2 regions of the Mesorhizobium sp. M1078 genome follow, and region 2 is predicted to be linked to the other one. Evidence: predicted binding sites of a transcription regulator. Region 2 holds the regulator's gene; the other holds the start of a gene.
The links. The regulator LexA, encoded in region 2, represses DNA repair genes until DNA is damaged. The targets are predictions, from matches to a motif close to TGTTCNNNNTGTGTTCNG.
Positions count from the first base shown of each region.

Region 1: a site for LexA is predicted at 3,280-3,297, ahead of NKH38_RS32005 (DUF3072 domain-containing protein). Genes of this name have one in related genera too.

Region 1 is NZ_JAMYMP010000058.1:1,461-7,245, forward strand. Features, by position in the region: gene NKH38_RS31980 (Crp/Fnr family transcriptional regulator) at 1-624, shown strand, start outside; gene NKH38_RS31990 (DUF982 domain-containing protein) at 1,493-1,735, opposite strand; gene NKH38_RS31995 (hypothetical protein) at 1,735-1,965, opposite strand; gene NKH38_RS32000 (NADP-dependent oxidoreductase) at 2,171-3,088, opposite strand; gene NKH38_RS32005 (DUF3072 domain-containing protein) at 3,332-3,541, shown strand; gene NKH38_RS32010 (nuclear transport factor 2 family protein) at 3,609-3,824, opposite strand; gene NKH38_RS32015 (GNAT family N-acetyltransferase) at 3,909-4,061, shown strand; gene NKH38_RS32020 (hypothetical protein) at 4,548-4,781, shown strand; gene NKH38_RS32025 (hypothetical protein) at 5,446-5,688, shown strand.
Region 2 is NZ_JAMYMP010000018.1:15,632-21,416, forward strand. Features, by position in the region: gene NKH38_RS21810 (hypothetical protein) at 24-785, shown strand; gene NKH38_RS21815 (ComEC/Rec2 family competence protein) at 966-3,422, shown strand; gene lexA (transcriptional repressor LexA) at 3,416-4,198, opposite strand; gene NKH38_RS21825 (GntR family transcriptional regulator) at 4,404-5,168, opposite strand; gene kynU (kynureninase) at 5,336-5,785, shown strand, end outside.

The sequences.
Region 1 (5,785 bases), on a different contig from region 2:
GAAGACATTCTGCGCGAGGGCGATAAGCCGAGCCTTTCGTTCGTCGTTCTTGAAGGCTTAATAGGGTCGATCAAACTAACCGGGGAGGGGAAGCGTCAAATCTCCTCCTTTTTTGTTCCGGGCGACATTCCCGACCTGCATGGTTTGCATTTGTCGGTCATGGATTGCACTTTCACCCCTCTCATGCCCGCTAGGGTGGGCTTCATGCGGCACGACGAACTTCGCGCCGTTTGCGACCAGCACTCTTCGATAACGAGAGTGTTTTGGCGCTCGACGGTGATCGATGCGGCGATCTATCGAGAGTGGGTCACCAACGTCGGTAGGCGCGACGCCTACTCGCGTATGGCTCACATTCTTTGCGAACTCATTGTTCGCCTTCGGTCGGTAGGCCGCATTGAAGATCATGTGGCCTATCTCCCCATAACGCAGGCTGCACTTGGCGACGCACTTGGCCTCTCTACCGTGCACGTGAACCGAGTGCTTCAGGACCTTAGACGCGACGGTCTGATATCCACCGTTGGCTCGCGTTTTCATGCGACCGACTGGGCAGGGCTCGTTCGCGCCGCAGATTTTGACTCTACCTATCTTCATCAAAGGGCTGCGCAGACGGGTGCCGGTTTCTGATCCTGCTGGGTCGCTCATGATCCGTTGAGCCCTCGCGATCCTCAAAACCGAATCTCCTGTAGAACCCGCACTCCAACAGGAATGTCGATCACCGCTTGAGAACTGGACCGCAGACTTACCTAGCGACGGCATGGCTTCTCAAAGATACGACCTCAGGAGGGACTCGACGAAACCTGAGCGGTGTTTGACGCGTTCACTGGCCAACCAGCCGAGGCGTGGGGCGCTCCGGCTAAATATCTGGACGGGGAATATTCCCGCGATTTTGTAAGCCTTCTGACCGCGTCGACCTGAAGCGAAGTTTCGCCGGGGGGTAATCTCTAAAGTGCGACTGCCATGGAACACGTGCCGAGCGCCGGAGAGTGTCCAATTCCCCGGTCTGTGCATCCCGGGCACAAGCTCAGCCATAGTGGAGACGCGGCTTTGGCAACGTTCCTATAAATTGAACCCCAATTCGGTCGTTCCTGCGCCACCGCAGGACTGCCTGGTAGGCAACGCCGTCGGTCGGCACGTAAACCACGAACCGCTCAGGGACACGCGATTCCACCGGGACTTTGAGCTCAGCTCTGCCACTGTTTTGGTTCCGAATGGTGCAACTGATCTCGGAGTTTGTAATTCCGCTGATGATTGAGGCGCCTTTCAGCACCCGCTGCCTCCGTTCGCGGCGATGCTCTTCATCAACCATGTGACCTCCATCGGTCACCCGCGGCCCTATATGGTACGCGCACCGGCGAATAAACTGTCCATCTAGGTCGTCGCTCGTTAGTGTCTCACTTTAAAGTTTGACGACGGAGACGGACAGCCTAAATGCCCGTTGCGCCGGTGAATTCGCAACGCGAACAGACCCGAATGGGCTCGTCGTATAGCGTTGTTAATCCGGCAGCAGCATCTCCTCTTCATCGGCCGCGGCTTCGAACAGCAGCCGGAAGTCATTACCCGGCATTTTGCCATCCATCGCAGATAGGCAAGCCTCGGCCGCCAGCCGCCACTTGGGGCCACGATTGGACCACTTTAGGAGCTCCTCGGCGGCGGCATCAACCCGGTTGACACCAAGGCGAAGCCCCGGGCGCTCAGTCTTCACATAAACCGGAGGGTTGAACCAACGGTGGGGCATCACGCCTCTCGAACGTCAAAGGCGATGAACAGTCCCCAAACGGAGGCTGATTTGACGATCATTTCGACTAACTGGCAGTCAGTTTCGAGAAGATCGCCGCCGCGCTCACGGACCGCTACAATGGTCGCTTTGACGGAAATAATGTCGCCGGGTTGAGAGCCCAACAGGACCTCGCGGACCAGCTCCTTGGCCGTTTGCTGCGTAGGCCGAACAGGTGCTTGAATGTCCATCCCATCCTCCCAGAGAGATAGAACCTCAATCAGCTATTCTCTGGGTCACTTTCCGAAAAAGGCAAGAGTCGGAAACGTACAAAGTAGGTTCCCGCAAACACCGCCCTACGATGGCTAAATCCCGCGACAGGCGCTGATTTGCACCTCACCGTGTCAGCTGCCGACGCGACCATAAGGAGCGAGGGCCCGCCTCTCTCCCAAGTTCTCACGGACGAACGCGAACAACGGTCTTGCCCGCGCGTCGGTCCGTTGAGTTGAAGGTGCCGATGGCATCATCCAAGCTCGAAACCTTGCCGATGTTCGTCCGCAGTCGTCCATCGCGGATCCGCTGCACTATCTCAGAAAGCTGGGCTCGATCAGCCTCGACGACGAAGTCAACCGCCAGGCCGTCTGCAGGTCGAATATCCGTTGGTCCGACGACTGTGACAAGGATACCTCCGGCCCGGACGAGCGTTGCGGATCGCTTCTGGACATCGCCGCCGATGACATCGAACACCAGATCGACGCCGCCGACATCTTCAAGGGTGTCTTTTGCGAGGTCGAGGAATTCATTTGCACCGAAGTCGAGCGCTTTCTGGCGGTCGGCGGCCCGCCCGGTGCCGATCACATAGCCTCCGGCCTCCCTGGCAAGCTGCGCCACCATCGAACCGACGGCACCGGCAGCGCCATGCGCGAGAACGCTCTGCCCGGCCTTGATGCGGCCATGCTGGAACAGCCCCTGCCATGCGGTTAGGCCGGAGATCGGCAGGCTAGCGCCCACCGTGAAGTCGACATCGCCGGGCAGCGGCGCGAGGTTACGGGCCTCCATGGCGACATACTCGGCGAGGGTGCCGTCGCGATGCCAGTCCGCGAGGCCGAACACCCGCTGACCTATAGAAAGCCCCGTAGTGCCGTAGCCGAGCGCAGTGACCACACCAGCCAGTTCGTGGCCGAGGATCGAAGAGGTCCGGTCACGGAAGGCTCGGTCGGCCCACGTCGAGGGCCACTCCAGTTCGGTGTTGACGAATCCTGCCGCATGAACCTGTACGACCACGTCGTTAATTGCCGCCCGAGGCTCGGGCAACTCCACCAACTTCATCCCGGCCGTTCCTGCAGTCTGGTCCGTCGCTACGATTGCTTTCATGGGGCGTCTCCTCACCGTTGGGGTAAATTGCGGGCGCGGAGGATCTTTCGATGTCTCGCGCAGAGTTGGCGTTGAGTTCATCGTTGGCGACCGCGAGCGGAAGCTAAGCAATCTCGTCGGATTCTTCCAGCACGAGTAAACTTGCGTTCGTGAACACCCCTGCCATCGCAATCTCAGACACTTCAAGCATGTGGAACAAAAGCAGATCAAATACGTTGTGCCGTTCCCAACATGGAGAGCGTCATGCAAACTACACCCCGAGCCAAAGGCGAAGCTATCAGCAAGGATCCTGACGAATGGACGACGGGAGACGAGCCAATGACTCCGTCGCAAGCTTCCTACTTGAAAACATTATGTGAGCAGGCGGGCGACGACAGAAGCTACGCCGAAGATCTAAGCAAAGCCGAGGCCTCGAAGCGAATCGACGCGCTAAGGACTGAGCTCAAGCTCTAAAGGCGCTGGGAGACCTACGACAGGTTGGTCAGTTTTGCGGATTTGGCCTCTGATCTGGACGGTCGTATTAGTGAAGGTGGTAGAGTTTGCTAAGGATCTTCAATTCTCCTGCGATCTTGAGCAGAGAAAGATAGTCGGTGAACCTTGTGGTTCCAAATTCGTCCTCGACCTTCGCAGTGGCTGCATCGCCCGTAATGTCGAGCGATGCGACTGCCCAGTTGGGGCTGGTGTTCGGCGGCAAGGCCGCACTCATCACCTCGCCGACATAGGCATCGACACTCAGCCATGGAGCTCGAAGAGATCGCGGCTATCTACCCGCTCTATCAGCAAACCGGGTATGGGCGGAAAGTGGGCGTAGGCCGACCATGTGGTTGTCGACGCCGAGATGCGCAGTGCTGGTATCGGCGCCAAACTGATGGGGCGGATCGAGAAGGAAGCAGCGCGTTTCGGCTGCGACATCACCCGCATCTCGATACGAGCGCACACACAAATTCTACAGCCTAAACGGTTAGGCCGATGATGCGCTCGTTCTGGTCAGCCACTGAGTGCGTGGGCCGAGGCAGAGTTCCCACAATATGCTGCGCACAAAGTAGCGACAGAGCGGGCCTAGAAGCGACATAGCGCCGGGTGTGAACGCGAACGCAGCCGGCGCCCGAATGCGTTCAGCGAGCGCCGTCGCGTCCACCTTGCCTTTCTTTGACGGCCCTGTGTTCAGCTTCCCACGGCAACGCGTGGAAGTCGGGCTGGTGCCCCGCTTCACGGTAGCCAGCCTGAGTGAGTAACTTGCTTTGTCCCGCTCCACAACGCAAACAAACGGCGGATTCCCCAAGCACCTATAAACGCCTACAGCTTTTTCCATGCGACAGGTGTGCTGCGGGTGCTCGAAGATGTCGTCCTTCATTGCGATGACAGAACAGGGAGCGAGGACAACTCTTTTTTTGATTGCAGAGAGAGTCTGAGCGGGCTTACTAGTGAGGGGTTTGCCATCGCTTTGAGGGAGGCTGCGATGGTTGCAACGCCCATAGATATCGCTCAAGCGGCCACTACGGCCACCTTGCTGATGCGCCTTCGTCAACGTCATCGCGATGACGTGGCGCGAGGCTGGGAAGATGCCGACCCTTCTACTGTTGCCGTCTCCCGTACGCCTGAGTGTCAATGGCGCGATTTAGCCAAGGCCCTGGTGCACGATTGGTTCGAGCTGATCGAAACTGGCTTGGTGGATTGGATCGTCAGCAAGTAGCCGCTGCCCGCCAGCGGCCCAGCAGCCGTCTGCGGGACTTTGCAGCGGGCGCGCTGGGCCTGACCGGTGGGGCGGTGTGGTATCAGCCGGCTGGCGAACATATGCGCCTCCTCCCAACGCCAGCGAAACATCCAAACGAACGAGGCGATCTAACAGCGATCTCACCGTCCAGCCAACACATAGGCCTATAGCAAAGGCTTATAATCGCTGAGAGAACGAAAATGGCCGACGCCATGGTTGGGGAACCCGGGTGGGTAGGCGCCGGCCACAAGCGGAACAGGCCCGCCGCGCCACACACATGGCTGATTTGTCATCACGTGGTTATGGTGTGATCGCGTAGGGCTAGACCAGCGGAACTTAGTAAACGCCGCTTATTAAGCGATCCTCGACGCGATCGTTCATCGCCACGACGACCTGGGAAACTTGACGGTTGCAGCCCTCTGCCATGTCGAGCTCAAGTCATGAACATCGGCCCTCCGATCATGAGCAGGCATGCGCCCATCCTACCAAATCGCGCTGCCGGTATCGCAAGGCGCCGGCAGCAAGGGGGAGGCGACCAGAGCCGATGTGAAGGGACTAGGCAGCTAATATTCGCTTGCGCTAATTTAAATGTGCCGTAACGTCAGGCTCAGCCTTTTTGGGGAGGCACAACGTGGGGAGTATGATGAGAGTTGCTGTGTTTTGTGCGGCGATCGTGATCGCTGGGACTGGTGTCGCTGTTGCCAAGGAGAAGAAGGTGGTGGTGAGTGACGCCACGGACCTTTGCTCTACGAAGCACTCGGCCAAGAAGCAGGTGCTCGAGCTGGACTGCAGGCCGACCGGAACCGCCAAATTGCCGGCCGGTGGAACGCCGGAAAAGCCGCGCCTCGGATACGACACCGATCCGTGGCTGGTTAAACGCCTTTAGACACTAGGCGACGGCAACACAGCGCGGCTAAGGGGATGTGCGCTGGCGGTGAAGCCTTCTTTGTTCTCTCATCGGTGGAACATTGTCGCCTGAAAAC
Region 2 (5,785 bases):
GGGAATTGGTCATTGGGGGTGAGATGAGTGAAGTGTCAGAAACGCCAAGGAAGGCAAAAGGCTCGCGCTGGGTGGCCGGCGGTTGGATCGTGACGGGAATCTACGTTCTGCTTGTCGCTTGGGCGCTGGCGTCGGGAGGCTATGTTGAGTTCAAGACGCCACTTAGCCTGAATGATTTCGCGGCTGTGCTGACCGGCGTTTTCGCCCCTCCTGCGTTTCTATGGCTGGCCGTGGCCACCATGGTGCAATCGGGAGAACTCGCCCTACAGCGTGAGGAGCTACAACTTACCCGGCAGGAATTTGTCCAAAGCAGAGAGGTCGCTAAGGAGCAAGCTCTGGAGGCCAAAAATCAGGCGCACTTCATTGAAGTTCAAACTGGCATCTTTGCGAGTGACGCAGCGGATCGTCATCTCGATGCAATGCTGCAAAGCTTAGTCGAACTTTTGCTCCAGAAATTCCAAAACCCTATGGTGGTGCGAGCGTCCAACGGCGACACTCAGCAAATCAGGGGCCTCGCCTCTGGAGATGTCCACACTCTCGGCGGTATGGTCGATAGCGTGCGCGGATCGACGTCTGATCTCCGCAAGATGCTCATGGTCTACCCGGATGCCAAAGTCTACATACTTCCTGGCCCGTTGAAAGCGCTAAAAAGCACAATTGGCGAGCTAAGGGCACATATCCCGGGCGTCTCTGCTGCTAGAAGGGCGGTCCTCGCCGCCTCCAATTTTCGCGGCTTCCTTCACGACGCGGACTACATTCTCAGTGTTTCGTTCACAGGAACGTGACAACTGAGCGCCGGGTTGTCGGTGTGTTCATGCTTGAGGAGGACTTACGGCGCGCCTTGCTGCAGGACTTTCGAGAGGAGTGAAAGCGCGGTGGGTTTGATTCTAACGCACGACACACGGACTTTCGCACTTTGCGCGTTCATGTAGCATGGGAGGTCTGGGGCGCAAGGGGCAGACCCGATGGCTGGACGTGGCCGGGGCACGAAGGAAGGCGAAGGCGCCGAGGCAAGCGTCAGCGAACGCTCGCTGTTTGCCGATAGTCCCTATGCCGAGCCGCTGCCCCTCGCGCTGCCGGAGCCGCATCCCGGCGTCGCGCCTGCGCTGCCCGGTCACGCCTTGCCGGCGCAAGTCACAGCGCCCGGATCTATCGCCCGTCTGCGCAGACGGCTTCGCCGTCCGTCATGGCCCGCGCTCCGCCGCAGCCTTGCCGCGGCCGCCAACGCGGAGCTCGACCGGGGCGTCGCCTTCCTGCTGGTGCCGGTTTTCCTGGCGGCCGGCGTCATCATTTATTTCTCGCTGGCCGGCGAGCCCGGCTTTGCGCAGCCAATCGCCATTGTGGTGCTGGTGACATGTTGCGCTGTCGCCACGCGACCTCGGCCGAGGACGCATCTGTTCTGCATGGCCGCGATGCTGTGCGCGCTCGGCGTCGTCGCCGCCAAGGTCGAGACCTGGCGCGCCGGAACGCAGATGCTCGGCTCCGAGATCCAGACACGGCTGACCGGCCGCGTCGTCAGTCTCGAACAGATGGAGAGCGGGCGCATCAGGCTGACGCTTGACGTGGTTTCGACCGCTTACCCCGAGTTGCGCTACGCCCCGGAGCGGGTCAGGCTCTCGGCGCGGACCGTTCCCGCCGATATGACCGCCGGCTCCCTGATCACCGGCTATGCCAGGCTGTTGCCGCCGACCGGTCCGGTGCGGCCGGAGAGCTACGATTTCTCCTTCGACAGCTATTTCACCGGTATCGGCGGCAGCGGCTTCTTTCTCGGGAATCCGAAAACCATTGCTACGCAGGGACCGCCGCCGCTGGCCGCGCGGCTCTCCTCGGCAATCGAGAACGCGCGCGAAAACATTGCCGACCATATCAGGGGCAAGATCGGCGGCGCCGAAGGCGAGATTGCCGCGGCGTTGATTGTCGGGGTGCGCGCCGGCATCCCGGACGAGGTCAACGAAGCGATGCGGCGCACCGGCATATACCACATCATCTCCATCTCCGGCCTGCACATGGCGCTGGTTGCCGGCACCATCATGGCGTTGCTGCGTGGCGCCTTTGCGCTGTTTCCCGATTTCTCTTCGCGCCGGCCGGTGAAGAAATATGCGGCCGCGGCAGCGCTTGTCTCGATCGCCGCCTATCTCGTTATTTCAGGCGTCGTGGTTGCCGCCGAGCGCAGCTTCATCATGCTGGCGGTCATGCTTGTCGCCGTGCTGTTTGATCGCGCCGCACTCACCATGCGCAATCTGGCGATCTCCGCCATTGCCGTCATCCTGGTGTCGCCGCACGAGGTGGTCGGTCCCAGCTTCCAGATGTCGTTTGCCGCCACTGCCGCCCTTGTCGGCGCCTATGCCGGCTGGGCCGATTACCGCGCCGACAAGGTGAGAACGCCGCTGGCAAAGCGCTCCTTCGTCGGCTTCCTGTCGCGAAAATTCGCGCTGGCCATGGGCGGCCTCGCCATGACCTCGATCATCGCCGGCAGTGCAACCTTGCTGTTCGCCATCTGGCATTTTCAGCGTGTGTCGCCGCTCAGCCTGATCGCCAATCTGGCCGTGATGCCGATTGTTTCGTTGATCGTCATGCCCTTTGCCGTGCTCAGCGCACTGGCGATGCCGTTCGGCGCCGACGGGCCGCTCCTCTATGTGATGGGCAAGGGTCTGATGGCGATGATCGCTATATCGGCCTGGATTTCCGAGCGCTCGCCGGTCGACGCCGTCGGGCTGATCTCCATCCGCTCGGTGCTGTTGGTGGCGGTCGCCCTCGTCATCGCCACCATGGCCACCACCTGGCTCAGGTTGGCGGCCGTGCCTTTCGCGCTGGCCGGCCTGTTGACGGTGCCGCAGGTGCTTACGCCCGACGTGCTCATATCCGAGGATGCGCATCTGGTGGCCATGCCGATCGGTGGCGGCGAACTCGCCCTCAACCGCGAACGCTCCAACGAATTCACCACGGACAATTGGAAACGGGCGCTGCGGGCCGAAACCATTATCCCACCTGAGATTTTCGAGGCAACAGATACGCGGTTCGATCTCGATCCGCTCGATCTGCCGCCCGGCTCGCCCTTCTATTGCACCGGCGATCTCTGTATCGCCCGGCACCCTTCCGGAGCCATTGTAGCGCTTGCGAAAGACCGCAAGACGGCGCGGCCGGCCTGTGCCTTCGCGAGCCTGATCGTCATCGATGACGCCACCGCCTACAATCCGTGCCGCGACCCGCTGGTGCTGGTCGTGACTAAGAAACAGCTGGCCCGCGACGGCAGCGCCGCCGTCTTCTTCGATCCGCAATCGGCAGCGGCAGCGCCAACCATCCGCTTCGCCGTCGACAAGCCGTATCGCCCCTGGCACGAGCAACGCCGCTTCTCCCGCGAAGCGCGCGGCCTGCCGCCTTACAACCAGCGTGAAAAGTACAAACCCAAGCCGGCTCAGTAGCGCCGGATCAATCCGACAAGCTTGCCCTGCACCTTCACCCTGTCCGGTCCAAAAATGCGGGTCTCGTAGGCCGGGTTGGCGGCTTCCAGGGCGATCGAGGCGCCCTTGCGGCGGAAGCGTTTCAGGGTCGCTTCCTCATCGTCGACCAACGCCACCACGATCTCGCCGGGGCTGGCTGTGTCGGCATTGCGGATGATGACCGTGTCGCCATCGAAAATGCCGGCCTCGATCATCGAATCGCCCTTAACCTCGAGCGCGTAGTGTTCGCCGCCCATGATCATGTCGGGCGGCACCGAGATCGAATGGGTCTGATGCTGGATGGCGTCGATCGGCACGCCGGCGGCGATGCGTCCCATAACCGGGATTGAAATCGCGGAAACGGCATCGTCATTGCCGGCCGACATCGAACGCGACGGCGAGCCCGGCCTGATCTGGCGGCCGAGACCGCCTTGGCCCAACGCGCCTTGTCCCTGGCCGCCTTGCCCTTGGCCGGTTTGACCAAGACTGCCCTGAATGACGCTCGGCGAAAACTTCCTCGCCGCATTGAGGCCTGGTGCGATCGAGTCGGGTAGCCGCAGCACTTCCAGCGCGCGCGCCCGGTTCGGCAGCCGGCGAATGAAACCGCGCTCCTCAAGCGCTGTGATCAGTCGGTGGATGCCGGACTTGGAGGCGAGGTCGAGCGCTTCCTTCATCTCGTCGAAGGACGGCGGGATTCCGCTCTCCTTCAGGCGTTCATGGATGAACATCAGAAGCTCATGTTGTTTGCGCGTCAGCATCGCGGCCCCCAAGGGTTCTGAAACCAGAATCGGAAAAAACAAACCCAGAACAAACACTATCTGTTCCAGTTGTGTTCCGCAACCTTTTAAAGTTTAATGAATGTGTTGACGTTTTGTTCAGCGTAACGTTCGGCGCTGCGAGCGCCGCCTGCGCCCAGTTGCCAGCAACGGGGTGAAACGAAGACAAAGTGCCCTGCGTCGTCGGTTACGATCGCCGCTTCCCTTTCGGACGGGGCTGCGCAGCATCCGCGCCGGGTTCGCTCTGGGCATAGACCTGCAGCGTGGAGCCGATGTGAGCGGTCATCAGAGTTTTCGCACGTTCGACGTCGCGATCGAGGGCCGCTTCCATCAGGGCGGTATGGTGTTCGATCGCCACGGCGTCGCGCAGGGCCGCCACGGCCTTCCGGTGCCCATCCGTGCGGCCGGCGGCGGCGCGCAGCGTGGGGGCCAGACCCAGAAAGCGGTGATGGCGATGCAATTGGTCGGAAATCGTTGCATTGAAGCGCAGCAGCCAGCTGGATGTCGCGGCACTGAGCAGCGCCGCATGGAAGGCATCGTGTTTTTCGTACCACGCGTCGACCGCATCATCCGATGGATCGTCGAGAACAGACCCGCACCGTGAGAGACGATAGTGGGCGGCAACGACCGCGTCTTCCCACTCACGGTCGCCTTTCTCGATCGATTCCACCAGCAGGGGCAGTTCGACCACCAGCCGCGCACGCGCCAGATCCTCGAGCTCCGCCCGAGAGACGGGAGCGACCGCAAACCCGCGGTTGCTGATGGCGGTCACAAGCCGTTCCGCCTCCAGCCGCGACAGCGCTTCGCGCAACGGCGTCCAGCCGATGCCGTAGGTGTTGCGCAACGTGCTCAGCTTCAACGGCGCGGCAGGCGCCAGCCGGGTCGCAAGAATATCGCGCCTGAGCAGGCGATAGGCCACTTCCGTCTTCGAGGTCTGCTCGTCATCCAGCATCGTGATCCATCAGTCATAAACGCTCGGCGGATCATTATATATCAAAGCCTTTCAATGGGTGAATTATATATAATGTTTGACAGTTCAAGGGCGACCACTCAAGATCGCCGGCATGTTTGGGCGGCAGGCTCCGCCGCGCGCGTTTGTCCATGGAGGGGCGCCGGATCATGAGCACGACACCCGATCTCGCTACAATCGAAGCAATGGATGCCGCCGATCCGCTGCGCTCCATGCGCGAACGCTTTGTCTTGCCGCAAGGCGTAATTTATCTCGACGGCAATTCGCTGGGTGCCGCGTCACCAGCCGTCTTCAGCGAATTGCAGCAGGCCGCCACGCAGGAATGGGCGCACGACCTCATTCGCGCCTGGAACACCGCTGGCTGGTTCAACATGCCGGTGGAACTGGGAGATCAGCTCGGACGACTGATCGGCGCGGCTGACGGGCAGACGGTGGTCTGCGACACAACCTCGATCAACATCTACAAGTTGCTGCACGCCGCGCTCGGCATGCGGCCGAATCGGTCGGTCATCGTTGCCGAGGGCGACAGTTTCCCGACCGACCTCTACATGGCCGAAGGCGTCGCCTCGACCCGGCCGGGAACGCGGCTGCGGCTGGAG